Regions from separate parts of the Saccharopolyspora sp. ASAGF58 genome, predicted to be linked through region 3. Evidence: riboswitches for the same ligand, from Rfam matches in the RefSeq annotation. Region 3 holds a riboswitch; each other region holds the start of a gene.
The links. A riboswitch is a leader RNA that binds a small molecule or an ion and turns the genes downstream of it on or off. The one in region 3 is predicted to bind cobalamin.

Region 1 (10,264 bases), 840 kb from region 3:
ACACCGTTGTTGGACGGGAACGACGGTTTGCCCAGCGACACCGGCATGGTCCGCAGCAGCTTGCCGTTCTTCTCGATGGTCATCTTGTGGGTGGCGCCATCGGCCTTCAGCACGACCGCGTCGCCGATGGTGATGGTCGCCTTGCGGTCCTCCTCGCCCCAGGCGCCGTTGCCGAGGTCCCTTCCGTACACGTCGATGTCGATCGACACCTTGGTGCCCGGCTTCCAGTACTCCTTCGGCCGCCAGTGCACCTCGCGGCTGTTGAACCAGTAGAAAGCGCCCTCCACCGCCGGCTCGGTGCGGATCTTGATCGCTTCCTCGGCCTTCGCCTTGTCCGGCGCCGGGACCTTCGCGCTGAAGTAGAACGCCAGCGGCTGACCGACGCCGACGGTCTGCCCGTCCAGCGGGTTCATCGACACGAAGGTCTGATTGCCGGGTGAAATGGTGCTGAAGGTGGACTGCTGGGTGATCGCCGGCCCGTTCGCCCCCTGCGCGGTCACGGACAGCGTGTAGGTCGTGCCGTAACCGAGCTTCTCGGTGGTTGCCCAGCCGGCCCCGTCCGGCGCGATGGAGCCGGCCATCGCGTCGCCTTCCGCGTTGGTCAGCACCGCCTCGACGATCTTGCCGTTGATCGCCTTCGCGCTGATCGGGCCGGTCGGCGAAATGTCCTTGGCCCCGTTCTGCGGTGCCAGCTCCAACGTCGGCGCGGACGCCACCTCGCCGGACGCCGTGGAACCGGACCCGCTGCAGCCGGCGACGAGCAACGCCGCCAAACCGAAGATCAACATAGTCAGCAGTCGTGACACCCGTACGGGCACCCCGACCGAATTACTCCACTCCCTCATGGGCAACTGTCCGTCCGCTCCGATGCGCCGCTACGCCTGAGAACAGTGTGCAGCAATGCCCCGACAGTGAGTGAAGGGACCAGGTTGCACACATAGGGTGATCTCCCCTGCGAGATCACCCTCCATGAGACGCAACACCCCACCCCGGGGTTGCGTCCCCACCCCCGACAACCTCGCCCGCCCCAAAACCGACCCCCTCTTCGGCACCCCCCAGGGCCGTGCTAATGTTTTCCACGTCGCCAGGGAGACCGGGGCGGAACCGAAAAGGAACCGAGCCGATCAAAACCTGGCGGACAGCCAGCGCCAATAGCTCAACTGGCAGAGCAGCTGACTCTTAATCAGCGGGTTCGGGGTTCGAGTCCCTGTTGGCGCACTCGATATGCGAGACGCCCTGCTTACGCGGGGCGTTTCGCGTTTTCATATCTCGTCATTGTATTGGGGGTCGAACCCCCCAAACCCCCCACGGTGCGGCGGCTTGGTTTCGGGGTTCCGCATCCCGTGGAGACGCTTCCGGGTAGCGCTGTGCCTTGAGAGCATCCTTTTGGAGCAGGTGGCTTTCTTGTTGCTTGGGTGAGCGGCGTCACTATTTTTGTGGGCGTGCGCATTTGGTGCGGCTTCGCCGACGCATGGGTTTGGTCGTGGTCTTCGTTGCTTCGGGTTGGTGTTTGAAAGCACCGACTGGACCTAGACCTCGGGTGGAGGGGCGCGAACAATCGGGTACCTCGGGTTGCCGATCGGACGCCGGGGGTTGTTGGTGGTCGACCAGGTGTTGGGCGGGGCGGTCATCGCGGTGACCTTGGCGTGCTTGGTTCGGCTGGTGGTCCGCCGTTGGCGGCTTCCGGAGGCTTGGGGTGGCTGCAGGAGCGTGGACGTTGCTCATGTCTTGATGGGCATCGGGATGTCCGCGATGTTCCTGCCCCAGGTGATTCCGCCCGGCGCGTGGGCTGCGCTGTTCGTCGCGAACGCCGTTTGGATGGGCGTGCTGGCGCTGCGTCGGCGTGCGGCCCTGACCTACCTGCACCACTTGGTCAGCGGGTTGGCCATGGCGTACATGTTCGCCGCCGCTCGGCCGCACGGGCCCAGTTCAGGCCTGTTGTCGTTGTCCACCGCACATTCGTCCGGCCACTCGCACGGCAGCGCGCTGGCCGTCGTCGGCGCACAGCCTGCGGGCTTCGCTTTTCCGCTCCTGGCCTGGGTACTGATGACCTACTGCCTGCTCAGCGCCGGCTTCGCCGGAACCGACCTGATCCGCCCGCCCCGAGAGCACCCCAGGCTGACGGCCACCACCGAACTGGTCCTCTCCCTGAGTATGGGCTACATGTTCCTGACCACGCTCTGACGAGGGGTCGCGGCTGGTCAGTGGCCGTGAGCGGTTTGGGGTGCTATAGCACCGCAAAGTACTCACGGGCGTTGACCTTCAGTCCATTCCGGACACTCGGAGGGTCATGTTCAGGCGGCCTGCCGTCATGCCTGTGTTCGGTCCCGTTCCCGGGTGCGTCTTCGGGACTCCGTGGTACGCCAGGCGGGATTCGCCGCCGAAGACGAACAGGTCTCCCGAGCACAGTTCCACGTCCGTCCACGGCCGGTTCCGGTTCTCCGTGTTGCCGAACCTGAAGACGCACGTGTCGCCGAGGCTCAGCGACACCACCGGCTCCCGGCTCTGCTCGTCGCGATCCTGGTGCATTCCCATCCGCGCCGTGTCGTCGTAGAAGTTAACCAGCGCGACGTCCGGGCGGTAGTCGTCGGCGGCGCGGCCGTAGACGTCGGCGAGCGCCCTGCGCCCCAAGTCACCGAGCCAGTCCGGGAACGGCGTCACCGGCGAGCCGTCTCCGTCGTCGACAGTTCGCGAGTACCGGTAGGGGTACCAGTGCCAGCCGAGGCACACGGTGCGCACCGACATCACTCCCCCGCTCGGCAACCGCGCGGAGCGCATGCCCGCCGGGGAGCGCGCCCACTCCCGGCACGCGACGACCAGTTCGCGCTGCTGGCCGAGGTCGAGCCAGTCGGGCAGGTGCACCGCACCCGGCGCTATCTCGGCGCGCTCCCGCGGGATCAACGACTCCATGTCCGCCCCTCTACCACGTCATGATCACCTTCGCGGCCGCTCACCCGTGACAACCCTCTCAAAGCTGGTTTCCATCCCCCGGCCAGGTTAGGCTTACCAAACTTTTGAGCCAACCAAAAATGCAGGGAGCACCATGTTCCGTCCCCGTCGACTGCTCGCGGCCGTTACCGCAATGCTCGCGCTCGGCACCGTCGCCGCGTGCGGCTCGTCGACTCCCGAGCAGCCCGCCGCGCCCCAGGGCGACGAGCGAATCGTCACGCACGCCAAGGGGCAGACCAAGATCGCCGCCAACCCGCAGCGCGTCGTCGTGCTCGACACCGGGGAGCTCGACGCGGTGCTGGCGCTGGGAATCAAGCCCGTCGGCACCGTGCTGCCGGACGCCAACAAGGCCCTGCAGCCGTACCTGGCCGAGAAGGCCGGCAACATCGAGATCGTCGGCACCATCGGCTCGCCGAACCTGGAGAAGATCGCCGCGCTCAAGCCCGACCTGATCCTCTCCAGCAAGGTGCGCGACGACCAGAACTACGACGCGCTGAGCAAGATCGCGCCGACGGTGTTCGCCGAGAAGGTCGGCAAGACCTGGAAGCAGAACTTCCTGCTCGACGCCGATGCGCTGGGCAAGAAGGCCGAGGCACAGCAGATCCTCGACGCCTACCAGCAACGCGCCGCCGACATCGGTAAGCAGGCCGGCGACCCCGCCGCCCGCAAGATCAGCATGCTGCGGTTCATCCCCGGCGACATCCGCCTGTACGGCAAGGACTCGTTCATCGGCACGATCCTGGCCGACGCGGGCTTCGGCCGCCCCGACAACCAGCAGACCGACCAGACCTTCACCAAGATCAGCCGCGAGCAGATCTCCCAGGCCGACGGCGACCAGCTGTTCTACGCCGCCTACGGCGAAAGCGCCAAGCAGCAGCTGGCCGACGTGGTCAACTCCGTGCAGTGGACGACGCTCGGCGTCGTGAAGAACGGCAAGGCCGTCGAGGTGCACGACGACACCTGGTTCCTCGGCCTCGGCCCCATCGCGGCCAACCTGGTCCTGGACGACCTGCAGAAGGCCTTCCCGCAGCAGTGACCGAGCGAAGAGCCCGTGGGTCCGCCGGACTCACGGGCTCTTCGCTGCGCGAATCCGCAGGTCCCCGGCGCTGCGCCCCACCGCGAACTCACCGCCCGGCTCGACGTCCACCACCACCGACACCTCGGCTCCCGCCTCGGCCTCGGCGACGGCGAACCCCGCCAGCCGCAACGGCTCCGCCGTGTACACCTGCACGACCTCGCGTCCCGCTCGGTCGCCGGTGTTGCGAAGCTTCACCCGCACGACCTCGCCTTCGGCGACGGCCGCCAGGTACTCCCAGGCCGTGTACCCGAGCCCGTGTCCGAAGTGGAACGCCGGATTGACGCCCCGATCCTGGTAAGCGCGGTAGCCGACCAGGGTTCCCTCGGTGTAGTGCAGTTCGCCGTCCACCGGCTGCACGCCGGGCAGCGGCACCGGGACGTCGCCCAGTTCGGCCGGGAAGGTGGTCGGCAACCTGCCGCCGGGTTCTGCCCGGCCCAGCAGCACGTCGGCCAGCGCGTCCCCGTACTCCTGGCTGCCGAACCACGTCCACAGCACCGCGCGGACGTCGGACGCCCAGGGCATCAGCACCGGCGACCCGGCGTTGACCACCACGACCGTGTTCGGGTTCACCGCGGCAACCTTGCGTACCAGCTCGTTCTGGGCGCCCGGCAGGTCCAGCGAGACGCGATCGCGGCCCTCGGTCTCGACCTCGTCGTTGGTGCCAACCACGACGACCGCGACGTCGGAGTCGCGGGCGATCGCCAGCGCGGCGGCGAGTTCGCTCGCGTCGTCCCACTCCTGCGCTCGGTGCCCGATCCCGACCGCCACCAGCGCGTCGGGGCGCTGCGGGGTGAACTCGACGGTCATGTTTGCCCGGCCGTCGGCGTCCAAGTCCGACTCGACGAGCACGACGTTGAACCGCTGCTCGGGCGGTTCCAGCATGCCGCCCAGCGGGTCGTCGATCCCGTTGGTGCGCACCACGTCCGCAGCCAGCACCTCCCGGCCGGAGAGCTCGACGCGGAAGCGCCCGGTGCCGTTCACCCCGAACACGTGCTCGCCGAGATCGAGTTGGAGCTTCCCCTGCAACCGCAACGCCTTCGCCCCGGGCGGCAGGCCGCCGAGCCACATCAGCCGCTCGGTTCCGCGCAGCTCGCTGTCGAGGACTTCTCCCTTGTCACCGAGGTATTCGACCCGGATACCGGTGCCCTCGCCGGCCGGGTCAGCAACCTCCTCGCGCGGGATCACGTCCAGCAACCGCCGATGCCGCACACCGCGCTGGTAAACCACATCCGCGTCGGGCAGCGCCGCGCGCAATCCATCCAGCGGAGTCACCACGTGCGGCGGGCTAACGTGCGACGACCCGCCTCCCTGCACCACCGGGATGGTGGCGTTCTCACCGATCACCGCGACCTTGGCGACCATCGGGCCGATCGGCAGCAGCGGCGCATCATCGACGATCTCGTTGCGCAACAACACGAATCCCTGCGTCGCGAGCCGCCGGATGACCGGCCTGGCCTCCCCCGAAGGCCCGCCGCCGGGTTCGGAATCTTCGAAAGCACCTACCCGATCGGCCAACCGCAGCACCCGCAGGACCTTGTCGTCGAGAACTTCTTCCGGGACCTTGCGCCGCGCCACGGCCGCTGCGAGTTTCCCGTCGCTCCACGGGCTTTTCGGGCCGGGCATGGCCAGGTCGAGGCCGCCGAGCGCCGCCGCCTCCAGCGAGCGGGTGGCAAACCAGTCCGACATGAGCATCCCGTCCCACGCCCACTCGCCCTTGAGGACATCGTTCACCAGAGCGGAATTCTCGGTCATCGTGCGCCCGTTCACCGAGTTGTAGGCGGCCATCATCGCCCACGGCGAAGCCTTCGCCACGATCCGCTCGAACGGCTTGAGGTAGATCTCGCGCAGCGCCTGCTCGTCGACCACCGCGTCGTAGCTCAGCCGCTCGGTTTCGCTGTCGTTGGCGACGTAGTGCTTCGGAGTCGCGGCCACCCCGCGCGACTGGATGCCCGCGACGACCTCGGCACCGATCTCGGCGATCAGCAGCGGATCCTCCGAGAAGTTCTCGAAATTCCTGCCCCCGAAAGGACTTCGGTGCACGTTGATCGTCGGCGCCAGCACCACGTGCACACCCCTGCGGCGCGCCTCGTCGCCGAACACCTCACCCGCGGTGCGCGCCGCCGCCCGATCCCAGGTCGCCGCCAGCGCGGACGCCACCGGGAACAGCAACGACGTGTCGCGCTCGTCCCATGCCGTGCCGCGCACCCCGTTCGGCCCGTCGGAGAGCACCAACGACCGCAGCCCGATCTTCGGCATCGGGTGCAGGGTCCAGAGGTCGGCACCGGTCAGCAACCGCGCCTTCTCTGCCGCTGTCAACTCCGAAACCAACGACAGGAGTTTCGCCTCGTCCACCGCTACCCCTTTTCGCCGACCTCCGGCCGCCAAGTCTCGACCACCTCGCCCGCACTGTCGACCAGGACCACGACACTCCGTTATCTGCCCATCCGATCACTCCCCGAACCCAACATGTAGTGTGTCGCTCGCTGGTGGTTCACCGGAGGCGTCCGGTGAGGCAAGAGGGAACCCGGTGCGAATCCGGGACTGCCCCGCAGCGGTGAACGGGAACGAACGTCGTGACCCGGCTGCCTGACGGCAGCGGGTAGAGCACTGGGCGAGCAGCCTGGGAAGCCACGACCAGTAGGCCGCCCGTGAGTCCGAAGACCTGCCGCCGGTGCACGCTGCGAAGCGTGCTGTCCGGGACTTCGAGGGCGGGTCCGCGTGGACGACCAGCGGCTCCTGCCGCCGTGTCTCCTCGCGCGCCGTCGTGGTCCGCCGAGCTCGCGAGGGAGAGAGCCCGTGACGGCGACACTCAACGACTGGACCCGCGTGTCCACTGTGGTCCACCACGCCTGCGCCGGACTGCCCGGCGTGTCGGCCGATGCCGTGCTCGAAGAGGTGCGGCGCACCGGCTACGCCGGTATCAGCGACGACGAGCTCTCGCTGGCCCAGGTCATGGCGGCACGCACGCTCATCGAGACCGAGCCGAACTATTCGCAGGTCACGGCCCGCCTCTTGCTGGACCGGATGCGCCGCGAGGCGCTGAGCTTCCTGGGCGAGCCGCAGGAGGCCGACCAGGAGCAGATGCGCGACCACTACCCGGCGTACTTCGCCGACTACGTGCGCCGCGGTGTCGAGCTGGAGCGGCTCGACCCGGAACTGGGCTCCTTCGACCTCGACCGGCTGGGCCGCGCCCTGGTGCCGGAACGCGACCTGACCTTCGGCTTTCTCGGCCTGCAGACTCTCTACGACCGCTACTTCCTGCACGAAGACGGCGCCCGCTTCGAGCTGCCGCAGGCGTTCTTCATGCGGGTCGCGATGGGCCTGGCGCTGCGCGAGGACGACCGCGAGGCGCGGGCGATCGAGTTCTACCACCTGCTGTCGACGTTCGACTTCATGTGCTCGACCCCGACCCTGTTCAACGCCGGCACCACCCGGCCGCAGCTGTCCTCCTGCTTCCTGACCACTGTGGACGACGACCTGTCCGGGATCTTCCACTCCATCAGCAACAACGCGCGGCTGTCGAAGTACGCGGGCGGACTGGGCAACGACTGGACGCCGGTGCGTGGCATCGGCGCCCACATCAACGGCACCAACGGCAAGTCCCAGGGTGTGGTGCCATTCCTGAAGATCGCCAACGACACCGCCGTGGCGGTCAACCAGGGCGGCCGGCGCAAGGGCGCGGTGTGCGCATACCTGGAGACCTGGCACATCGACGTCGAGGAGTTCCTCGACCTGCGCAAGAACACCGGCGACGACCGCCGCCGCACCCACGACATGAACACCGCGAACTGGGTGCCCGACGAGTTCCTGCGCCGCGTCGAGGCCGATGAGCAGTGGACGCTGTTCTCCCCGGATGAGACGCCTGACCTGCACGACCTCTACGGCAAGGCGTTCGCCGAGCGCTACCGCGCCTACGAGCAGGCCGCCGACCGCGGCGAGATCCGCGTGTTCCGCCGGGTGCGCGCGGTGGAGCTGTGGCGGCGGATGCTGACGATGCTCTTCGAGACCGGCCACCCCTGGATCACCTTCAAGGACCCGTGCAACCTGCGGTCGCCGCAGCAGCACAGCGGGGTCGTGCACTCCTCCAACCTGTGCACCGAGATCACCCTGAACACCAGCACCGACGAGGTGGCGGTGTGCAACCTCGGGTCGATCAACCTGGCCCGGCACGTCGACGCCGACGGCATCGACGCCGCGAAGCTGGAGCGCACCACGCGCACCGCCGTGCGAATGCTGGACAACGTCATCGACATCAACTTCTACACGATCCCCGAGGCACGCCGGTCCAACCTGCGGCACCGGCCGATCGGGCTGGGCCTCATGGGCTTCGCGGACGCGCTGTTCGCGCAGCGCATCCCGGTTTCGTCGGAGGCCGCCGTCGAGTTCGCCGACCGCAGCATGGAGCAGATCAGCTACCACGCGATCGCCGCGTCCAGCGAGCTCGCGGCCGATCGGGGTCGGTACGAGTCCTTCGACGGATCGCTGTGGAACCAGGGAGTCCTGCCCATCGACTCGCTCGACCTGCTCGCCGACGCCCGCGGCGGCGACGTCGACCTGGACCGCTCGTCCACCCTGGACTGGGAGGCGCTGCGTGAGCGGGTGCGCACCGTCGGGATGCGCAACTCCAACGTGATGGCCATCGCCCCGACCGCCACGATCTCCAACATCTGCGGCGTGAACCAGTCCATCGAGCCGGTCTACCGCAACCTGTACGTCAAGGCGAACATGTCCGGCGACTTCACCGTGGTCAACCCGCACCTGGTCGCCGACCTGAAGCAGGCCGGGCTGTGGGACGAGGCGATGATCGCCGACCTCAAGTTCCACGACGGCAGCCTGCTGCCGATCGAGCGGATCCCACAGCAGTTCAAGGAGCTCTACGCCACCGCGTTCGAGATCGAGCCGCGCTGGCTGGTGGAGGCGGCGGCACGCCGGCAGAAATGGATCGACCAGGCGCAGTCGCTGAACCTCTACGTCTCCCGGCCCAGCGGCCGAACGCTCGACGAGCTCTACCGCCTCGCCTGGCGGAAGGGCCTCAAGACCACGTACTACCTGCGCTCCACGAGCGCGACCCACGTGGAGAAGAGCACCCTGCGCGGCACCGACGGCAAGCTCAACGCCGTCCCGACGGCGCCGACCGCCACCGGCGCTGCTTGCTCGGTCGAAGACCCCGACTGCGAAGCCTGCCAGTAACACCCCACCCGGGTCACGCCGCAATTTCAATGGAAATCGAATCGCCGATTTCCATTGAAATTGCGGCACCCCGAGGCCGGGTCCCAGTCAAGTCCTGTTCGACGCGCGGACTCGACCTGCGCGATTTCCCTTGGAGCAACACAGCATGACGTCCCTGCAGTCCCCATCCTCGGCCGCCGGGCTCGGCGAGATCGACCGCGCCGGTGGGCGCGTCGACGTCGGAGACAAGGCGATGATCAACGCCCGTGCCGACGTCAACCAACTGCTCCCCCTCAAGTACGGGTGGGCCTGGGAGAAGTACCTCGCGGGCTGCAACAACCACTGGATGCCCACCGAGATCTCGATGCAGGCCGACATCGCGCTGTGGAAGTCCACCGACGGCCTCAGCGACGACGAACGCCTGCTGCTCAAACGCAACCTCGGCTTCTTCGCCACCGCCGAATCCCTGGTGGCCAACAACATCGTCCTCGCCGTCTACCGGCACATCACCAACCCCGAATGCCGCCAGTACCTGCTGCGGCAGGCCTTCGAGGAGGCCGTGCACACCCACACCTTCCAGTACATCTGTGAAAGCCTCGGCCTCGACGAGGGCGAGCTGTTCAACATGTACCGGGAGATCCCGTCGATCGCCGATAAGGACGCCTGGGCGCTGCAGTACACGCGCAGCCTGGAAGACCCGGACTTCACCACCGGCAGCACCGAAACCGACCAGGCCTTCCTCCGCGACCTCGTCGCCTTCTACGTGATCTTCGAAGGCATGTGGTTCTACACCGGGTTCGCGCAGATCCTCGCGCTGGGCCGGCGGAACAAGATGGTCGGCATCGCCGAGCAGTACCAGTACATCCTGCGTGACGAATCGATCCACCTGAACTTCGGCATCGACTGCATCAACCAGATCAAGCTGGAAAACCCGCACCTGTGGACCGAGGAATTCCAGGCCGAGATCCGGCAGATGCTCACCGAAGCCTGTGAGCTGGAAATCGCCTACGGTCGCGACACGATGCCCCGCGGCATCCTCGGCATCAACGCCGGCCTCTGCGCCCAGTA
Region 2 (10,264 bases), 2.3 Mb from region 3:
GTCCGCTCGAGACCGTCGACCCATCGGCGGGACTGATCGAGGAGATCTGCGGCCCGGTGTTGTCCGTGGCGAAGCGGACTTCTTTGCGCCGATCTCCGTTGGCGGCCACGAGGGTGTGGGTCCGCGCACATCCTCAATGTTCGAGGAGCCGGCGCAGGACCGGCCGGGCTGCTTGGACCGGATCCGTGTCGGCGGGCATCCGCAATGCGCCGCTGAGCCACAGGTTGGCGAAGCCGTGCACGATCGACCAGGCCGCGAGGGTGGTGTGCTCCGGGCCGGACGGCGGGACGGTTACGGCCCGCGCACCTGCACGCAGCACGTCACCGGCGCGCGCCTCGGCCTTCTGGACCGCCTCGTCGTCGTCCCGGTAGAGGCCGGGCTGGAACATCACGCCGAAGTGGGCCGGATAGGTCACGGCGAAGGAAACGTAGGCGAGGCCCATGTCGAGCAAGTCAGGTTCGGCCGCTTCGAGGGCGTCGGCGAGCAGCGTGAACCCTTCGACGGCGATGGCGGTCAGCACGCCGCTCTTGTCACCGAAGTGGTGTGCGGGCGCAGCGTGCGAGACGCCGGCACGCCGAGCAAGTTCCCGCAGGCTCCAGCCGTCGAGACCCGAATCTCCGATGGCCTCGACGGCGGCGGCGACGATCGTGCGGCGAAGGTCCCCATGGTGGTATCCGATCTTGCTCACAGCGGGCCTTTCGCTCAGACGTGGACTGCACCCGGAGGCGAACTTGTCGTTGACAAGATACCAGGCACTCGGTAGCTTCGAGCAAAACTTGACAGTGACTAGATCGGAACCGTCATGACACTCCTCGTACTTCTCATCGCACTCCTGGGACTGCGCGGGCTCGGCGCCGTCGGCGTACGCCGGTTCGCCACCTGGCCCGCCGCCGCGGCGCACGCGCTGGCGATCATGCTCGTCATGACCGCCAGCGCGCACTTCGCCCCGGCCGGCGTCACCGTCATGCCGACGCACGACGACCTGGTCCGGATGGTGCCGCCCGCGGTGCCGTTCCCGTCGGGGATGGTCTACCTCACCGGTGTCCTGGAATTACTCGGTGCCCTGGGCCTGATCATCCCCTGGACCCGCCGCGCGACCGGCTACTGCCTAGCGCTGCTGTTCGTCGTGCTGCTGCCAGCGAACATCTACGCCACCAGCGCAGAAGTCATGCTCGCCGGCGAACCTGTGTCCCCGCTGTGGCAGCGCATTCCGGAACAGGTCCTCTACATCGCCGTGGCGTTCTGGGCCACCCGCGGTGCGAGCTCCCTCGCCCTGCGCGGGGCATTCCACGGCATCCCCAACACGGAGTCCCGGCGCTGAAACCCATCGACGTTATCGAGCCGGGCACTCCAACGAACAGCGTCCGGCTCCATCTCGTCGCCCCGGAGCGGAGCCGCACTCCACCAGTCCGGGCAAGCCTGCTCCGGGAATCCGCCCCTTGCCGCCGGAACGATCCACAAGAGACTGTGACTCGCGGAGATCGAGAACCCCAGGCTGCCTCTTCCCAACACAGGCCGAGCCGCGAACCACACCGATTGGCAGCCCCGGCGCGATTTCCCTGAGCAAGGGAGAGGTGCCCTGCCCCTCAAGAATCCACTGTGGAGCACTCAGCTCCGGGGCAGCGGGATGTCCGCGCGCTCGCTGCGCCGCGGTCCGTGCTCGACGTAGTCGGCGGCGAACCGCATGCCCTCCTGGTACGCCTCGACCCGCGCGCGGCCGATCTCGGCCTCGATCTGCTCGGGGTGCAGTTCCTCGGCCAGCGAACGCACCTCCGTCAGCCGGTGGCGGGTCTCCTCATCCATGCCGGTTCCGCCTTTCCTCGTCGGTTCCCCAGATCCTCGCGGCTCCCGCCGAGTTCTGCACGATCAGGCGACCTCCGATGGCGACTGAACACGGAACGCCACTGCCACGGTCACGCGACGTGCGCACTATGGCCACCATCACGGCTCTCTCCCCTCCCCGCCATTTCGCGCAGTAACCGGCGCAGTAACCGGCGCGGTCACCGGTCGTTGACCCGGAAGTGCTGGCCTCACCAGCCTGCTCGTCGGCATCACCACGCAATCGGGCACCCGTGAAGGAACCCCGCCCGGCACGGCGGAGCGGAGCTCCGCGGTGCCGCCGGCGGTGTCAGCCGACGTAGACGTCTTCGACGTAGCGACCGTCGGCCCACGAGTCCTGTTCGGACTCGCGGGCCGTCTTGTCCGGCCGCGGCCGGTCAGCCCGTCGTCGCCGAGTCGACCTTTTCCAGCAGTTCCAGCAGGGTTTGCCGCTGTTCGGCGGTGAGCGGGGAAAACAGCTGCGCCGCCGCGCGGGCGCGGATGTCGGCCAGCCGCTTGCACATCTTCCGGCCTTCCCCGGTCAGTTCCAGCAGGGTGGAGCGGCGATTTCCGGGATCGACCTCGCGCCGCAGCAAGCCCACGTCCTCGAGGGCGTCGACGATCGGCGTCACCGCTCGCGGCACCACGTGCAGCAGTTCCGCCAGCTCCGCCATGCGCGGCGGCGTCTCACACCTGCCGAGCACGGACAGCGCACGCGCCTGCGCCGGGGTCAGCCCGAGATCCCCGGCACCGCGCCGCTGCAGGACGTGCGCGGACTTGGCGAGCCGCAGGAATAGCCCGCCGAGACGTTCTTCTTCACCACCGGCATCCACCCGGCCAGTTTAACAGAGTGACAGTAATAGTGAGCTATGGTAAATATGAAGGCGTCTCCGCATCTGCCATCACTGGAGCCGCCTATGTCAGCGCCCGAGAAAACCACTCCCCCACCCGCGCAGCTCCGCCGCATCGGCGGCCTCTTCCGCCCACACCGGAGCATGCTCCTGGTCGTCGCGCTGCTGGTCGCCGCGTCGTCCCTGGTCTCCGTCGCGTCGCCGTTCCTGCTGCGCGAGGTCCTCGACGTCGCCATCCCGCGGCAACGGCTCGGCCTGCTGACCGCACTTGTGCTCGGCATGATCGGCGTGGCCGTCGCGACCAGCGTGTTCAACGTCGCGCAGACGTACCTGTCCACCAAGGTCGGGCAGAGCGTGATGCACGGCCTGCGTTCCACGGTCTACGCCCGGCTGCAACGCATGTCGCTGGCGTTCTTCACCCGCACCCGAACCGGCGAGATCCAATCCCGCATCGCCAACGACATCGGCGGCATGCAGGCCACCGTCACGTCCACCGCCACCTCGCTGGTCTCCAACCTCACCACCGTGGTGGCCACCGTGATTGCGATGGTCGCGTTGGACTGGCGGCTGACGATCGCGTCGGTGGCCCTACTGCCGGTGTTCGTGTGGGTCAGCCGCCGGATCGGCCGGGAACGCAAGAGGATCACCGCGAAGCGGCAGCGTCAACTCGCATCGATGTCCGCCGGCGTGCAGGAATCCCTTTCCGTCAACGGAATCCTGCTGGGTCGCACAATGGGCCGGGCGCAATCTCTCACCGATGCTTTCGCCGCCGAGTCGGCCGAGCTGGCCCGGCTCGAAGTCAGTTCCAGCATGGCGGGCCGGTGGCGGATGTCGAGCATCCAGATCGTGATGACCGCGCTGCCCGCGCTGATTTACTGGGCGGCCGGCGTCACCAGCACCTTCGGCGTCCCGCTGATCACCTTGGGCACGCTGGTCGCCTTCGTAACCTTGCAGCAGGCCCTGTTCCGGCCGACGCTGTCGCTGCTGTCCACTGGTGTGGACGTGCAGAGCTCGCTGGCGCTGTTCGGCCGCATCTTCGAATACCTCGACCTGCCGATCGACATCGACGAACCGGAACGGCCGGAGCGGCTGTCGCCGATCGAGGGCGAAGTGCGGTTCGCGAACGTGTCGTTCGCCTACTCTCCCGAGAGCACCGACGGAACCCTCACCGGAATCGACGTGACCGTGCCGGCCGGCACCAGCCTCGCCGTGGTCGGCGAAACCGGGTCCGGAAAAACAACGCTCAGCTACCTGGTGCCGCGCCTCTACGACGTCACCGACGGGCAGGTGCGCATCGACGGTGTCGACGTGCGCGAGCTCGGCTTCGACACGCTCGCCGCCGCGGTCGGCGTCGTCTCCCAGGAGCCTTACCTGCTGCACGCCTCGGTGGCCGAGAACCTACGCTTCGCCAAGCCCGACGCCACCGACGAACAACTGGTCGCCGCGGCGAAGGCGGCGAAGATCCACGACCACATCGCCGAGCTGCCGGACGGCTACGACACCTTGGTCGGCGAGCGCGGATACAGGTTCTCCGGCGGGGAGAAGCAGCGGCTCGCGATCGCCCGCACGATCCTGCGCGACCCGCCGATCCTGATCCTCGACGAGGCCACCAGCGCCTTGGACACCCGGACCGAACGCGCGGTGCAGAAAGCTCTCGACGAGCTGTCCTCGGGCCGGACCACGATCACGATCGCGCACCGGTTGTCGACCGTGCGCCACGCGGACCAGATCGTGGTGCTCGACGGCGGCCAGATCGTGGAGCGCGGCACGCACGACGAACTGCTGGCCGCCGACGGCCGCTACGCGGCACTGGTCCGACGCGACGACCAACTCCCATCCGCCGCGTGAACACCTGACCGGAGTCCTGTTCGACGCACGCGCCGCCCGCGGGTCCGCCGTCAGCGCAGCTCGGCGATGGCCCCGACCATGTGTTTCAGCGCCGCCTCGACCTCGGCGTAGCCGCGGGTCTTCAGCCCGCAGTCGGGATTGACCCACAACCGCTCCGCCGGAACGGCCGCGAGCGCGGCCCGCAACAGATCCACGACCTCGGCGGTCTCGGGCACGCGCGGCGAGTGGATGTCGTAAACGCCGGGCCCGACGCCGCGACCGAAGCCGACCGCGTTGAGGTCTGCCAGCACCTCCATCCGCGAGCGGGCGGCCTCGATGCTGGTGACGTCGGCGTCCAGCGCCACGATCGCGTTGATCACATCGCCGAACTCCGAATAGCACAGGGGGTGTGGATCTGGGTGGACTCGGCGACGCCGCAGGTCGCCAGCCGGAACGACGTCACCGCCCAGTCCAGGTAGTCAGCGTGCTGTGCCGAGCGCAGGGGCAGCAGTTCGCGCAAGGCGGGCTCGTCGACCTGGACGACCCGGATGCCGGCGGCTTCCAGGTCGTTCACCTCGTCCCGGATGGCCAGCGCGACTTGCTTCGCGGTGTCCGCCAGCGGCTGGTCGTCGCGGACGAACGACCACGCCAGGATCGTCACCGGGCCGGTGAGCATGCCCTTGACCGGTTTCTCGGTCAACCGCTGGGCGTGACTCGTCCACTCGACAGTGATCGGTTTCGGGCGGGCAACGTCGCCGAAGAGGATCGGCGGCCGCACGCACCGCGATCCGTACGACTGCACCCAGCCGTTGTCGGTGCTGGCGAAGCCGTTCAGGTTCTCGGCGAAATACTGCACCATGTCGTTGCGCTCGGGTTCGCCGTGCACCAGGACGTCGAGCCCGATCTCCTCCTGCAGCCGGATGACGCGCTCGATCTCGTCCCGCATCCGCTGCCGGTAGGTCGCCTGGTCGATGCGGCCGGAGCGCAACGCGGCGCGCGCCTTGCGGACGTCCGTGGTCTGCGGGAACGAACCGATCGTCGTGGTCGGCAATGCGGGCAGGCGCAAGGACTTCTGCTGGGCGGCGCGCCTCGCCTCGTAGTCGCTGCGCTGCGAGTACTCCGGCCGCAGAGCCTGCAGCCGCGCCCGGACGCGGTGGTTGCGGACCCGGTCCGCGCTGGCGCGGTCGGCAATCGCGGCTCGTGCCTCGGCCAGCTCACCAGCCACCGCGTCGCGGCCCTCGCTCAGCGCACGGCCGAGGACGACCACCTCGCGAACCTTCTGCGCGGCGAACGCCAACCAGGACTTCACCTGCGGATCGATGGCGGCTTCCGCCGCGACGTCGTAGGGCACGTGGAGCAACGAGCACGACGTGCTGACCGCTACCTCGTCGGCCGAGCCGAGCAGCGTGGCTGCGGTTGCAAGCGCCTTGTCCAGATCGGTGCGCCAGACGTTGCGCCCGTCGACGAGCCCGGCGACCAGGGTTTTGCCGCTCAGGCCCCGAACCGTCGACACCGAAGCCACTGTGGACTTCCCGGCGACGAGATCGACGGCGAGCGCCTCGACCGGGCTGGACGCCAGCGCGCCCAGAGCCTCGCCGAGATCACCGAAGTAGCCCGCGACCAGCAGGTTCGGGCGCTCCTCCAGTTCACCGAGCCGCTGGTACGCGGCGCGCAGCGCATCGAGCTCGTCCGGCGTGCGGTCCGCAGCGAACGCTGGCTCGTCCAGCTGCACCCACTCCACACCGGCCCGGCGCAGTTCGCCCAGCAGCTCCGCGTAAGCATCGAGCAGCCCGTCGAGCCGATCCAGCGGCCGGAACGACTCGGGGGCCCCGTCGGCGGCTTTGGCCAGCAGCAGGAAGGTGAGCGGGCCGACCAGCACCGGTCGGGTGGTCACGCCCTCCGCCGCGGCCTCCCGGTACTGCTCCACCGGCGTGCGGTCGGCCAGCGAGAACCGCGTGTCCGGACCGATCTCGGGCACCAGGTAGTGGTAGTTGGTGTCGAACCACTTCGTCATCTCCAGCGGCGGCGCGGATTCCACCCCGCGCGCCATCGCGAAGTAGGTGTCCAGCGGACCCAACCCGAGCCCGGCGAAGCGCGGCGGGACCGCGCCGAAGGTGACCGCGGTGTCCAACACCTGGTCGTAGAACGAGAACGTGTTGCCCGGCACCGAATCCAGGCCCGCGTCCCGCAGCGCGCGCCACGCGTCGACGCGCAGTTCCCGCGCGACCGCACGCAGTTCCGCCTCGTCGATGCGGGACGACCAGTAGCGCTCCAACGCGCGCTTGAGTTCCCGGTTGGGGCCGATCCTGGGATAGCCGAGTACGGTAGATCCGATCTTGCTGGTCAACGCCCTCTCCTCGCGAGCTCGACGACGGATGCCCCGAGGTCTGGGAAGGCGCAGGCGAACCGGCAACGCCGCGCGGCGCGAACCGGTCGTCCGCCAGGTCCTCCCGCGAGACCCCGGACCGCGCGCACCACCGGGTGCGCGCACCGGTGGCAGGTCTTCGGACTCGCGGGCACGTCCCGGCCGACGCCGGGGTTCCTACTGGCCGTCGCTTCCCAGGCACGCATGCCCAGTGCTGTGCCCGGTCTCGGACCGGGGACGGCGTTCGTTCCCACTCACCGCTGCGGGGCAGTCCCGGATTCGCACCGGATTCCCTCTTGCCTCGCCCGCCCGCGGCCACGACTCCCGTCGCGATCCGGGTGGACGAACCACCAGCACAACGGAGGCTACCGACTGGGCAGCCGTTGGCAAGGGCCCGGGGCATGCGCGGACCGTGCCGGACGACCACCGCGCATCCGGTGACTTCCGTGGTGAACACGCCCTTCCGGCTCGCCCTCGCGCCGTCGGTGAGAGGCTCGTCACGTGGGGTCGCGACGCCCGAGCCGCGGGCCGGCGCGGCGCGCGACCGGCGGGGCCCCCGGGCGGGTGACGATCGCGGCGTGGGCCGGATCCGCATCTCACGTTCCGACGGGCCGGGCCGTCTACGGGGAGTGAAAGTGAAACCGTTCGAGCAGATCGTTGACGAGTACGGCCCGATGGTGCTGCGAGTGTGCCGGGCCGTGCTCGGACCGGCCGACGCCGAGGACGCCTGGTCCGAGACGTTCCTGGCCGCGCTGCGCGCCTACCCGGAGCTCGCCGAAGACGCGAACGTGGAGGCCTGGCTGGTCACGATCGCCCACCGCAAGGCGGTCGACGTCACCCGGGCGACGGCACGCCGACCGGTGATGGTCGAGCGCGTGCCTGAGCGGCCCAGCACCACGGGCCGCCCGGAGGACTGGGACGGAGACCTGTGGGCGGCGCTGAGCGCGCTGCCCACCAAGCAGCGCATGGCGGTGGCCTACCACTACCTGGCCGACCTGCCCTACGCCGAGATCGCCGCGATCCTCGGCGGCAGCACCGATGCCGCCCGCCGGGCCGCGGCGGACGGCATAAAGACACTGCGCACGACGTACAGACATGCCACGAGCGTGGGAGGGGAAGCGCGATGATGACGATCCACGAAAACGACGACAGGCACCTGTTCGACGCGCTCCCGGCGATCGACTTCGACGCCAGCAAGCGGCTGCACATCGAGCTGGTGAACGCGGCCAAGCGGGAAGGGCTGCTCGACGTCGCCTACCGCACGATGGACACTCCGGTCGGCGAGCTGCTGCTGGCCGGTACCGAACGCGGCCTGGTGCGGGTCGCCTTCGCCCGTCAGGGGCACGACAAAGTCCTGGCGTCGCTGGCCGCGACGATCAGCCCGCGCATCCTGCGGGCACCGGACCGGCTGGACGAGGTCGCCCGGCAGATCGAGCAGTACTTCTCCGGGCGGCGGCGCACCTTCGACCTGCCGCTGGACTGGCGCCTCTCGCGCGGGTTCCGGCTCAACGTGCTGTCGCACCTGCCCGACATCGCCTACGGCCGAACCGCCAGCTACGCCGAGGTCGCCACGGTCGCAGGGAGCCCGAGGGCGGTGCGCGCGGTGGGTAGCGCGTGCGCGACGAACCCGCTGCCGGTCGTGGTGCCGTGCCACCGCGTCGTGCGCTCGGACGGCACTTCGGGCGGATACGTCGGCGGCGTGGAGGCCAAAGCAATCCTGCTGAACCTGGAGGCAGCATGAGCACGCTGGTGGAGCAGCGCTCCCGCGCCCAGTCCCGGGGCACCGCAACGCTGATCCCGCAGGGGCACGGCCTGGCGTTCACCACTCGCGACCGGCCGGTGCGCTCGGCGCGCGGCTGGTCCGCGTCTCCGGTGCGGCATGGGGTCTCGCCGGTGCGTTCCGGACGGCGCCACACGCTGGGGCTGGTCTTCCACGACGCGACCTGATGACCTACACGCTGCTCGGGGCCGACGGGCGACCGTACGTAAGCGCCGCGCCAGGTCGCCTCGGCGGATACCGGCGCGGCAGGATCTACGGGCGGCTCGACTGCCCGTCCGCGCTGCGCGCGATCGCCGACGGAGGCTACATGGCGCACCGGGTGTTCTTCGCGGACGAGGCCACCGCACGTGCGGCCGGCTACCGGCCCTGCGCGGTGTGCCTGCCCGATCGGTACCGGGAGTGGAAGAACGGCCCGCACGATCGGCACCGCCTTCGCCACCGAGGACCTGATCGCCCTCGGCGAGTGGGAACCTTCGACGGGCTGCGCGGCGCAACCCGTGACGGCGGCACCTGAGAAGTGGTCCGCACCATGCTCCTGCACCGCACCGATTCGACCCCTTGAGCACTTTCTGCTGGTATAACCCAAAAGCACCTGCGGCCAGGTACCGGTCGCACACCACGAGAACCCGAGGAGAGCGAGACATTGAGTCCCGCAGCGGCAGACACCACGACCGACGCCGGGGTCGTGATCGGCGAGGACGGGTTGGCGCGTCCGCCGTGGGCGGCCCGCGATCCACTGCTGCGCGAGTACTACGACACCGAATGGGGCATGCCCGTGCGCGGCGAACAGGCCCTCTTCGAGCGGATCAGCCTGGAGGGCTTCCAGGCCGGGCTCTCCTGGGCGACGATCCTGCGCAAACGCCCCTTCTTCCGCGAAGCGTTCGACCACTTCGATCCGGACGCCGTCGCGGCCTACACCGAGGAAGATGTCGCGCGCCTGCTCGACAACTCAGGAATCGTGCGCAACAAAGCCAAGATCCGCGCAGCCATCACCAACGCCCGCGCGACCACCGAACTGCGCGCCGAGGACGGTCTGGAAGCATTCGTCTGGTCGTTCAAACCGGACACCACGCCACGCCCGCGGACGATCACAGAGATCCCCACCACGTCACCGGAATCCGTGGCGCTGTCAAAAGCACTGCGGGGCAAGGGATTCGCATTCGTCGGCCCGACGACCATGTTCGCGCTCATGGAGGCGATCGGCATGGTCGACACGCACCTCGTCGACAGCCACCGCCGCGGCACCTCCGGTATCTGGCCGCATCCGTGACCGGGCGGTGATGCCGCCGGAAGTGGCCTTGGATGCAGGCGCTGCAACCGTTGATCCGGCTGGTGCGCAGCCCGATCGACTCCGGGACCGCCGTGGCACACCACCGACGTCGGCGACCTTTCGACAGGTGGCTGCCCTTCATGGCATCCGGGAGCACCACGGCCGGGTTCTCCACCCGCAGTTGCCTGATCGCTGCCCGCCAGGAAGCGTCGCCGGTGTAGGCGTGTCACATCGGCCGAGTCCGGCGGGTCACTCCTTACGACGCAACGGAGGGCTGCGACCGATGGACGAAAAGGATTTTCTGGCGGGCCGATTCGAGGCCCACCGCGACCACCTGCGGGCGGTGGGCTACC
Region 3 (10,264 bases):
TGGAATGCCTTGGCGAGTACCAGGTCTCGGTGCCCGGTGTGCGGCAGCGTCCCCGCGTGGGCAATCGAGATTCCGGAAAGAAGCCTTCGAGTCCTTACGAGAAACCCGTAATCATGTGTGGCGATCGTACCAATGCGAGGAGGAAGTGGCGCGTATTCCTGGGACAACGTTGTGAATTCTCCGGCCTCGTCATACGCCTCATATCCCGACGGAGTTTCCGACCATGGATTCGCATGTGAGTTCGACTATCACGTCAGACTTGCCGGAGACTTGATGAATTTTGCGTCTGAAAAGCGTCGCGGGGATGACACCGCGCAGGCTCAATGCGCAGCGCACAGCCCGACCTTGCCCGATTCGTCGGCAGACCGGGCAAGCGCACCTGTTCCGACGACGCCGGACAGGGTGGGAGGTGTGGAGTGGCATGCGGTTTTCGATCAGACCCCCGTTCCCACCGCGGTGCTGGATGTGCAGGGCCGCCCCCAGTACGTGAACCCGGCGCTCTGTAATCTACTGGGCCACGGAGCCGCAGACCTACTGCGGCCGCGCCCGCACGACACCTTGTGTCCAGGCCACGCGGCCCTGCAGAACGCCATTGTCGGGGACACCCTCTCGCGCGGACACGCTGTGTCGGAAACTTGGTACCCCAAGCCCGACGGCCAGACGATCTGGGTACGGCTATCAGGTTCGGTCATCAACGATACCGTCGGCCGCCCGTGCGCCGTCCTGTTGCAGGCAGAGGACGTCACCACCCGCCGTAGCTGCGAAATCCTGTGGGACCAGTGTTTCGCCACGGCGCCGACCGGGATGGCGCTGCTCGATCTGCAGGGGTATTGGACATCGGTGAACGACACATTGTGCGGCCTGCTGGGTTACCGTCGCGATGAGATTCTCGCACGACATTTTTCCGATATGACCTATCCCGGCGATGACGAGCAGGGCGACACCGCCCTCGCAGATCTGCGTGCGGGCCACACAAAGACGGTCAGCGTGGAAAAACGCTATAGACACAAGGACGGACACCCAATCACGGTATTGATCCGATCCAGCGTCGTCACCAGCCCGGACGGACGGCCGTCCTTCCTCGTCAGCCACTACGAGGCGATCGGCAACGGACGCATGACCGATGCCCACCTCGCCCACCTCGCATTGCACGACCCGCTGACCGGACTGGCCAATCGCGCCTTACTCGCCGACCGCCTACACCACCACCTCGCCGCGCTCGCCGCTGGCAGCGGCGTTCTGGCCGTGCTCGTCGCCGATCTCGACCAGCTCAAACAAGTCAACGACCGCTACGGCCACCTCGCCGGTGACCATCTCCTGACCGCAGCCGCCGACCAACTGCTGGCCGGCGTGGACCCCAGTGCCACGGTGGCACGACTCGGCGGCGACGAATTCGTCGTCGCCAGCCTCGCCGACGACATCCCCACAGCCGAAACGCTACGGGACCACATCGCAGAACTTCTCAACACCAAGACCACCGCAGCCGGACACCAGGTCAACTTGAAAGCCAGCGTCGGGATCGCCGTAACCCGAGATCCCAACACTGAACCAAAAGAACTCCTGCACCTAGCCGATCAAGACATGTACACCCGCAAAAAGAACCCCCGAAACGCATAACACACGACGCCATCACTTGATGACCGTCCGGCGCTCTCGCCCCAACCGTTCGAAGCCGAACCGACGGCCGTCTACGGGCACCTGCGCACCTTCGACACCGCCGAACTGCACCGGCTGGGGACCGGCACCGGACTGCCCTACAAGGTCGACGAGCACCACGGCGGCTGACTCGTCATCGACTCCGCCTAATGGGCGTGTCGGTCCTTGAGCACTGTTGGGAGGGGCCGTTGCTGTTGATCGTGGCACCACACCTTGATCGACACGGCAAACAGGTCAAGATCCACGGTCAGATGAGCCCACGCTTGCTTGCTTCGTAGACGGCTTCCGCGCGGGTGGAGACATCCAGCTTGCGCATGATGTTGCGCACGTGGAACTTCACCGTCGTCTCGGAGATGTAGAGCTGGCCGCCGACGTGCCGGTTGCTCGACCCGGTGGCCATCAGCCGGAGCACACCCAGCTCGCGTTCGGTCAGTTCCGGTGCGGTGGAGCGGTTGTACATCGAGTGCACCATCGTCGCGGCCGAGCGCGAGTCGAACGCGCACTCCTTGCGGGCCACCGCGCGGATCGCGCGGACCAGCTCGGTGGTGTCGACGTCCTTGACCACGTAACCACAGGCAGTGCGGTGCACGGCGTCGACAACGAGCTTCTCGTCCAGGAACGTCGTCAGCACCAGGCCCCCGAGACCCTCGTGCTCCCCGGTCAACCGCTCACAGGGCCAGGCCCTCAGTGTCCTCACCCGAGGACAGGGGAACTAGGAGTCTTCAGGTGCGGCGGGCGTGAGAGAGCTGTCTGGCTCTGCCGTCGTTGCGTGCTCACCCGTTCCCATTCGGTACGTTGGCTGCATGTCCGAGCAGGAGGCCTGGCACACGCGGATCGTCCCGCAAAGCCCGCACGCCCAGCTGCAAGCCACGCAGACGCTCATCAGCATGGAACGGTGGCGCAACGTCGCACCCGAGCGACTGGTCCCCGAGCTTGAAGTCTTCTTCTCAGCGGGCTGGTGTGTCGATGCGCTGGTCCAGGCACTGCACGATCGCCCCGACGGGTCACCACAGAAGCAGGTCAGCACCGCCAAGCGCACCGACCTGGTGCGGTACCTGCTCAACCAGTGGCGCGACAGCCAGGGCATACCGGTGGCGCCGCCGGTGGAGGCCGGCGAAGGCACCGGCGCGGTAGCGACGACCTCGAGCGAACAGCAGCGGGACGAAACCCGGTCCCGGGTACACCACCAGTGGCCGCGAACGGTCCCGCCGGAGACCTGGGACCAGGTGGCCGCAGCGGTCAAACGGCTCCGCGCGGCGATGCGGTGGCTCGACGAGCAGATCAGCGACACCGAGCTGCGGGAGCTGACCGCACCGTTCTTCCGGGCCGGCTGGAGCGTGAACTGTCTGCTGCACGCGCTGAAAGTCTCGGGCAGAACGCACCGGGCGGCCCCATTCGAGCCGGATCCCCGGAAAGCTCTCGGCGAGGCACTGCAGGCCCGGCTGGCGACCTGGACCTACACCAGCAACCACCTGCCGAAACGCCCACCCATCCCGGTTCTGTCCTATGAGGAATGGGACGCACGGCAAGCCGCGCTCGGTGCCTACGACGTGCGGGAAAAACGCAAGTCGGCATCACAGGTACAGCTGGAAGCCCTGCAGCAGGCCCGTGCCACCGACGCGCGACGGCGCGCTCATCGAGCGCTGGAACGGTTGAACGAGATCCGGGCCGAGTCCAAAGCCGAGCAGTCCTTGGACGCGCTGTACGAGATCGGGCCGGCGGCACCACGGCTCCGCGGCGAGGACGGCCCCGTGCGCGCAACCCAAAAGGCCATTTTGCACGAGCGGTTGATCGAGGGTGTCGAGTTCCTGACCGCCACCGACGCCGGGTTGATCCAGTGGCTGCGGTCGCTGGTGGAGATGGAGCCCGAGGCCATCGGGCCCGAAGCGGCGCAGGTGACCCGGGCCCGGCTGCGGGACTCGCGGACGATGGCAGCGCTGGCCGCCCTGAAGCACTACGGCGGCGTCGGCGGACACGAGTTCAGCGGCACCACATTGGCCATGGCGCAGTACGTGGCCAGCGGCGCCGACCTCGAAGCCAGCCAAGAAGTCTCAGACCTGTGGCGGGTGCTGCGCAAAGCCATCCGGGCCCACGACCAGCGCAGGCGAACCAGCAAGCCAACAGCAGCAGGTGCTCAACAGCACGTTCGCGGCGGCCCCATCCGCAAGGCCTTCACCCGCCCGTAGCACCTGGGGTGAGCCCAACGCCTCAGCTGGCCGGGTCCGGTTCGGTATGAGTGACTCCGCCCGCTGCTGGTGCGCCACCGATTCCAGGCGGCGGCGCTCCAACGCCGACACCGACCTGGCATCGGCCGCAGGTTCGTCGGGCATGCGGTGCTCCCGGTCGGCAGCACCGGCTGGCCGGGAACCTCGATTGCCGAGTCAGCGGGAATACGGGGCGCGGTACAGGATCGGACGCAGAACTGGCAGCGATGGAAGCTACCGCTTGGCGCGGCCACGGTGCCACACGCGAGAAGCCGCATGGCTGATGAATCACGGCGCCTGAAATGGCGACAGAAATGGCTTCCCTAGCAGGCCACCGGTCGTAGCGACCCGGTCCAGCACACATTGCGGTCATCATCGCGGCCCTGCAGGACGTGCGGCCTGCGTGCACCGCAAAGTTCGGCGATAGCTGTCGCTCTCGCCCGTGGCGACGGCTTCCGGGGCCCGCGGGATCACGCGTGTGTGGCCGTGCCGGTGAATCGGATGTGCGGTGGGCCTTCCGGATTCGGCTTGGTGATGGCGCATTCCACGCCGTAGACCGTTCGGACCAGGTCCTCGGTGAGGACTTCGGCGGGGCTGCCCGCCGCTACGACCGCACCGCGCTGGAGGACGACCAGCCCGTCGCAGAAGGTTGCGGCCAGGTTCAGGTCGTGCAGCGCCACTACCGCTGTCACCGGCAGTCGGCGGACCAATTCCAGGAGCGCGAACTGGTGGGCGATGTCGAGGTGGTTGGTCGGCTCGTCCAACAGCAGTTCCGTTGGCTGCTGCGCGAGCGCGCGGGCGATCTGGACGCGTTGGCGTTCGCCGCCGGAAAGGGTGTGCCAACGCCGGTCGGCCAGCGCTTCGAGGTCAGCGTGCATGAGTGCCCGACGCACTGCCTCCGCGTCGGTGTCCCGTGCGGTGCCCCACGAACTGCGGTGCGGCGTGCGACCGAGGGAAACCACTTCGGTGACGGTGATGTCGAGCTCGGTGGTGGATTCCTGGTCGACCAGGGCGATCCGGCGGGCGAGGGCGCGGCGGCCGATGCCCGTGATGTCCACGTCGTCGACGAGGACCCTCCCCGAGGACGGTTGGCGCAGACCGGCGAGCAACCGCAGCAGCGAGGACTTCCCAGATCCGTTGGGGCCCAGCAATCCGAGGGTCGAGCCGGGTTCGACCTCAACGCGTATCCCGTTCACGATTGCCGCGCCACCGCGTGACCACGACACGTCCAGGGCGCGCAGGCTCATGGCATGCCTCTCCTCCGGATCAACAGGAACGCGAAGGCGGGCACTCCGACCAGCGCCGTGACGACACCGACGGGCACTTCCTGCGGCGCGGCCACGGTTCCGGCCAGTGCATCGACCCAGACCAGCAGGACCGCGCCGAGCACTGCGGTGGTCGGCAGCAGGGCGCGGTGTCGGGTACCTACCAGGAACCGGGCGGCTTGCGGGAGCACGAGCCCGACGAAACCGATAGCACCCGAGGTGGCCACCAGCGTCGCGGTCAGCAGCGCGGTTCCCACCAGCAGCAGCCCGCGAACTCGCGCCACCGAGATGCCCAGCGAAGCGGCGGAATCGCGACCGAAGGCGAACGCGTCGAGCGAGCCGGCCTGCGACTGGCAGAGCAACAGCCCCACCGCGCAAACGATGCCGGCCAGCGCGACGTCGTCCCACCGCGCTCCGGCGAGCGAACCGAGGAGCCAGAACAGCACGCCCTGGGTCTGCTGGGCGTCGGCGGAGGTCATCACGATGTAGGAGGTCAGCGCCGAGAACAGCTGGCTGCCGGCGACACCGGCGAGGATCACCCGGCTGGTCCCGCCGCCTGCCAACGCCGACAGCCCCATCACGAGCGCGAACGCGACCATGGCACCGCCGAACGCCCCGGCAGCCAGCCCGATCGTCCCGGCACCGACCCCGAGCACCGCGATCGCCACCGCGCCGGTGGACGCTCCCGCCGAAATCCCCAGCAGGAAGGGATCCGCCAGCGGATTCCGCAACATCGACTGCAGGACCGCCCCGCACACGCCCAGCCCCGCGCCACAGATCGCGGCCAGCAGCGCCCGCGGCAGGCGCAACTCCCACACGATTCCCTGCGTGATCCGGGAAACGCCGGTGGTGCCCAGTCCCAGCTTGGCGCGGACCACTTCGGCGACCTCTGCGACCGAGATGTCGGCAGGCCCGATGGTGATCACGAAGGCGATCGACACCACGAGCACCGGCAGGGCGCCGCCGACCAGCCAGGCGGCGCGGACCTGACGCACCACTACCGCTCCACGGCGACGAGCTTGTCGGCGAGCGCCTCGATCCCGTCCACGGTTCGCATGCTGGTGTTCAACGCGGTGCCGGACATGGGGATCCAGTTCTCGCCGCGCACGACGTCCAATTGGGACACTGCGGGATCGGTGCGCAGAAAGTTGATCTTGGACTGGAGGCCGTCGCCTTCCTGATCCCGGGTGAGGTCGCCCAGCACGAGCAGCGTCGGGTTGCGGCTGAGTACGTCCTCCCAACCGACCTGCGGCCACATCGACGCGACGTCGTCGTAGGCGTTGCGCACTCCCAGCGCGCGCGTCATGATCCCCGGGGATCCGGTTCTACCTGCCACGTAAGGCGCTTCGGTTCGCGCGAACCAGAACAGCACCGATTGCTCTTGCCGGGAGGGCAGATCCGCGACACGCGCCTGCGCAGCAGCGACCCGTGCGCACATGTCGGCGACCAGCGCCGCACCGCGGTCCTGCACCCCGAAGATCGTGGCGATCTCTTGGACCTCGCGGTAGATGTCCGCCAGTTCGGTCGGCTCGCCCAGCGGCGCTTCCTCCGGGAGGCAGTTGCTGGGCGAGAGGTAGGTTGGTACGCCCAGCTCTTCGAAGCGTTCGCGGGAGGCGACCATCGAGTCGGTGAAGACCGCTTGGTAGGCGCCGAGGACGATGTCCGGCTCAGTCGCGAGCACGCTCTCGAACGACGGGGCGTTCTCCGCCAGCCGGGGCACCTGCTCGTTCGCGGCGGCGAGGTGCGGTGCGACTGGGTCGGTCCAGGTCGCGGTGCCGACCATCCGGTCCTGCAACCCCAGGGAGAGCATGATCTCGGTCGTGCTCTGGTTGAGGCTGACAGCTCGTTGCGGCGGCGCTTCGACGACGACGTCCTGACCGCAGTTGCGCATCGAGACGGGTTCGCCACCGGCGCGCTCGTCGGCCGGGGGCGCCGAACAGCCGCAGAGGGCAATGGCCAGCACGCCTGCGAACAGGGTCTGGTGCCCTGGCCGAGACGCGCGAAACCGCGCGGGGAACAGCATCGTCCGCATCCTTAGCTCGGGCTCGTACGCGGAGCCGCCAATTCGCCGACCGGTTGGCGCGCTGGACCTGCGCCGACCGGGAACCAGCAGGTCTTCGGGCTCGGGTTCTGCTGGACGGAGAACCTTCCCAGGCGGGTGCCCAGTGGTCCGGCCCGCTCGTGGGCCGCCCCGTCCATCACCCCTACCGCTGCGCGTCAGCTCCGGATTCCGACCGGATTCCCTGACCCGTACACCGGGTACGACTGATTCGCTCACACCCTAACCGCCCGACGTTGCGCGACCGATGTGAGAGATCTCGCACGGTCGCGCCGCGTGCGGCTGCCGTGGTGCCGAGCGTCGGGCGTGTTTCCCGGGCGATCGGATATACCTCCATCCACATGGTGGCGCCGCCCGCGAACGCGTTCTGCCCCGGCGAGTTCCGCGACGGTGGGCAATTCCGTGCCAGAGCAGCTGGGCGACCTCCTCGAACGAGCATCGGGTGGCCAGGTCCTCGACCGGGTGGCCGCGGTAGGTCAGCCAGTTGCTGTCCGGGTTGACCATGGAGATGTAATCCCGGCGACGACCCCGGGCAGTCCCTTGTGGACCTTCTTGCTGCAGGTGGGCATGATTGTCCCCGCTGCGGAATTCGGAACGGTCGAATGATTCGGGGTTTATCCGGGAAAGGGTTCTGGAGGGGGAAGGTCCTGCATCCGGTCGACCAGATCGCGCCGCCGCGCTCGGCGATGGTGGCCAAGCCGGTCTCCGCGGCGTGCATTGCCAGCCGCAGCAGGGTGCGGGTTGCTGCTCCAGCGTCATGTCCGCCGAGCGGGCCAACCGGCTGCTCCAGGGGAGCTAACCCGTCGCGTTCTCCCACGAATGTCGAGTCGGTTTGCCTAGTGTCGGCGGGACCGACATCAGGCGTCCGCTGGCCGGGGGTGTCGATGCCGAGGGCGACCAGCCCTCTGGGGCTGTGCGGTGCGAGCGGCTCGCGATGTCGGCCGGACGCGGGGTGCTGCCAGGGGCCCCGCGTCGAAACCCGACCGACGGGAGTGTGCTTGATGATCAACCGACGATGGCGCGGGGCGGTCGCCACGATCGCCGCCGCGGGGCTCGCCCTCAGCGCACCGGCGACGGTGCAGGCGTCCGGACTGGACGGTCGTGAGATCGGGCCGGCCGCGGAACAGAAGACGATGCTGCTGGTGCACGGCTACAACCCGGATCCCCCCACCAACTGCAACGGGTCGACCTGGGACAAAGCCCTCGAATACTACCAGGAAGCGGGCGGCCGGGATCGTTCCTCGATGCGGACGATCGGCTACTACGAGGGCGACCGGGCATTCTGCGATGACGTGATCGGCGACGGTCAGGCCGACCGCGAGCGGCCCATCCAGGAAATCGCCAAGGACTTCGCCAACTACATCTACGCGGAGTACACCAGCAAGGGTGAGGAGGTCGACATCGTCGCGCACTCGATGGGCGGCCTGATCACCCGCGTCGCGGTGCTCGGCACCCGCGAGGGCTGGAGCGGCTTCCCACCCAGAGTGGCGGTGGAGGACATAGTCACGCTCGGCACCCCGCACCAGGGGCTGATCAACGGGTGCCGCAATCCCGATGCGGATCCCGACGACAAGTGCACCCGGCAGTGGAACCAAATGACCCCGGCGGGCGAAGGCGGGTCGGGTTTCATCGACAAGCTGCACGAGTCCGCGCCCGGCCGCAACGACCGCGGCTTGGACGATCCGTGGGCCGCCGGGATCGACTGGAGCCTCGTCAGCTCGCTGGAAGACGAAACCGTGTCGTACTACTCCGGCATCGACAAGGGCTACTTCGCGCACCAGAAGTACGGTTACGACGAGGATCTGAACGACAACGGCGTCGACGAATGCTCGGACCCGAACGTCAGCCACGCCAACCTCCGGCAGCTGACCGGTGCGGGCGGTTACTGCCTCCGCTACTGGCACCACGGGGCGGACGGCGGCCCCTACACCACCGAGAACGGCTGGTCCCCACTGAAGGTGGCCTTCAAGGCAGTCACCTACAAGGGCGACGACCTACCGCGATGACGACCGACCGCGGTGACGACCGACCGCGGTTACAACCGACCGTGGTGCGGGCCCGATTTCCGCACCACGGTCACACTCCCGCTGCGGCCTGGATCGCATCGTTGCGATGCACGCCCGTTGGCTCACCGGTACGACGATCAGGCCTGAACACTCGGATTTGACCGGTCAGCGGTGCGGCGGGAGCTGGCCCGAGCCAGCCCGCCAAGGACCATGGCGACCAGCCCCAGCACCAGGGCCAGGTAGCCCCCGACGATTCCATTGCCGGTGCCGGGGCCGCCGTCGGCGGTGACCGCCACCAGCCCGCCGTTGACCACGGCGATCAGCCCCGCCACCAGGGCCACGATGGCCCCCCTTTTCCCGGTGCCGTTGCCGATACGACCCGCGGACCGAGCCCGAGCCAGCCCGCCGATGACCACGCCAACCCCCGCCAGTAGCGCCGCCGAAGTGGCCCAGACTCGGTCGGGGGTCCAGCCGTAAACAAGGGGCGCGGACGGCTGGGCTAAGGCATGCGCGGCCGCCGGTGTGGCAAGCGCGAAACCTCCGAGCAGTGCGACTGCGGCGGTGGCAAACATGCGACGGACGGACATGAGGTGCTCCTTCTCCCACGACTGGACATCGCTGATCATGTCCGCTGGACCCACCGCCGGTCGTTGTGCGGACGCAGGCAATTTCGTGCTGCCGCCGGTGCCGTAGCCGGCTGCTGCGGATGCCGCAGGAACCGCGAAACTACCGCGGGTGCGGTAGGCGCCCGATCATCTGTGCGCGGGAGTCGCCCGCGCGAACAGCTGGCTAGGGTTCACGCATGAGCGGCGGACGGATCGGCGTCAGGGACTGGGTGATCGCCGCCGGCGTGGCGGCGGCCCTGCTGGCCGCCGGTCGGCAGACGGCACCGCCAGTGGCATCTGGGTCAAAGACGGCGAGCGAGGGAGATACCGTCGGCTAGGTGCAGCATGACGATCTCGACGCGCGAGTCGGCCGCCGCGTACCGGTTGAAGGCGTCTATTGCATGGGCCTTGGTGCCTGACGTGGGTTCGATAACTGCCCCGGAGAACAGGGTGTTGTCGACGATCAGGA

Region 1: another riboswitch for cobalamin. It lies ahead of FDZ84_RS18020 (ribonucleoside-diphosphate reductase subunit alpha); the one in region 3 lies ahead of FDZ84_RS22125 (ABC transporter substrate-binding protein).
Region 2: another riboswitch for cobalamin. It lies ahead of metE (5-methyltetrahydropteroyltriglutamate--homocysteine S-methyltransferase); the one in region 3 lies ahead of FDZ84_RS22125 (ABC transporter substrate-binding protein).

Annotation. Positions count from the first base shown of each region.
Region 1 is NZ_CP040605.1:3,765,651-3,775,914, reverse strand. Features, by position in the region: gene FDZ84_RS18050 (Ig-like domain-containing protein) at 1-788, opposite strand, end outside; tRNA gene FDZ84_RS18045 (tRNA-Lys) at 1,146-1,218, shown strand; gene FDZ84_RS18040 (DUF5134 domain-containing protein) at 1,573-2,184, shown strand; gene FDZ84_RS18035 (alpha-ketoglutarate-dependent dioxygenase AlkB) at 2,263-2,910, opposite strand; gene FDZ84_RS18030 (ABC transporter substrate-binding protein) at 3,044-3,985, shown strand; gene FDZ84_RS18025 (glycoside hydrolase family 3 protein) at 4,016-6,379, opposite strand; cobalamin riboswitch at 6,498-6,712, shown strand; gene FDZ84_RS18020 (ribonucleoside-diphosphate reductase subunit alpha) at 6,824-9,217, shown strand; gene FDZ84_RS18015 (ribonucleotide-diphosphate reductase subunit beta) at 9,363-10,264, shown strand, end outside.
Region 2 is NZ_CP040605.1:6,875,330-6,885,593, forward strand. Features, by position in the region: gene FDZ84_RS32330 (Ig-like domain-containing protein) at 1-109, opposite strand, end outside; gene FDZ84_RS32335 (TetR/AcrR family transcriptional regulator) at 134-688, opposite strand; gene FDZ84_RS41210 (hypothetical protein) at 1,147-1,209, opposite strand; gene FDZ84_RS32345 (hypothetical protein) at 1,609-1,803, opposite strand; gene FDZ84_RS32350 (MarR family winged helix-turn-helix transcriptional regulator) at 2,217-2,651, opposite strand; gene FDZ84_RS32355 (ABC transporter ATP-binding protein) at 2,736-4,517, shown strand; partial or broken gene metE (5-methyltetrahydropteroyltriglutamate--homocysteine S-methyltransferase) at 4,568-6,843, opposite strand; cobalamin riboswitch at 6,995-7,159, opposite strand; gene FDZ84_RS32365 (RNA polymerase sigma factor) at 7,491-7,988, shown strand; gene FDZ84_RS32370 (methylated-DNA--[protein]-cysteine S-methyltransferase) at 7,985-8,602, shown strand; partial or broken gene FDZ84_RS32375 (2OG-Fe(II) oxygenase) at 8,593-8,808, shown strand; gene FDZ84_RS32380 (Ada metal-binding domain-containing protein) at 8,808-9,155, shown strand; gene FDZ84_RS32385 (DNA-3-methyladenine glycosylase I) at 9,285-9,911, shown strand; gene FDZ84_RS32395 (sigma-70 family RNA polymerase sigma factor) at 10,195-10,264, shown strand, end outside.
Region 3 is NZ_CP040605.1:4,609,240-4,619,503, reverse strand. Features, by position in the region: partial or broken gene FDZ84_RS22160 (AAA family ATPase) at 1-41, shown strand, start outside; gene FDZ84_RS22155 (diguanylate cyclase domain-containing protein) at 412-1,617, shown strand; gene FDZ84_RS37885 (hypothetical protein) at 1,630-1,776, opposite strand; gene FDZ84_RS22145 (LuxR C-terminal-related transcriptional regulator) at 1,904-2,320, opposite strand; gene FDZ84_RS22140 (hypothetical protein) at 2,460-3,842, shown strand; gene FDZ84_RS22135 (ABC transporter ATP-binding protein) at 4,331-5,107, opposite strand; gene FDZ84_RS22130 (iron ABC transporter permease) at 5,104-6,120, opposite strand; gene FDZ84_RS22125 (ABC transporter substrate-binding protein) at 6,123-7,148, opposite strand; cobalamin riboswitch at 7,216-7,410, opposite strand; gene FDZ84_RS22120 (citrate/2-methylcitrate synthase) at 7,407-7,688, opposite strand; gene FDZ84_RS22115 (triacylglycerol lipase) at 8,186-9,190, shown strand; gene FDZ84_RS22110 (DUF6223 family protein) at 9,328-9,777, opposite strand; gene FDZ84_RS22105 (O-methyltransferase) at 10,098-10,264, opposite strand, start outside.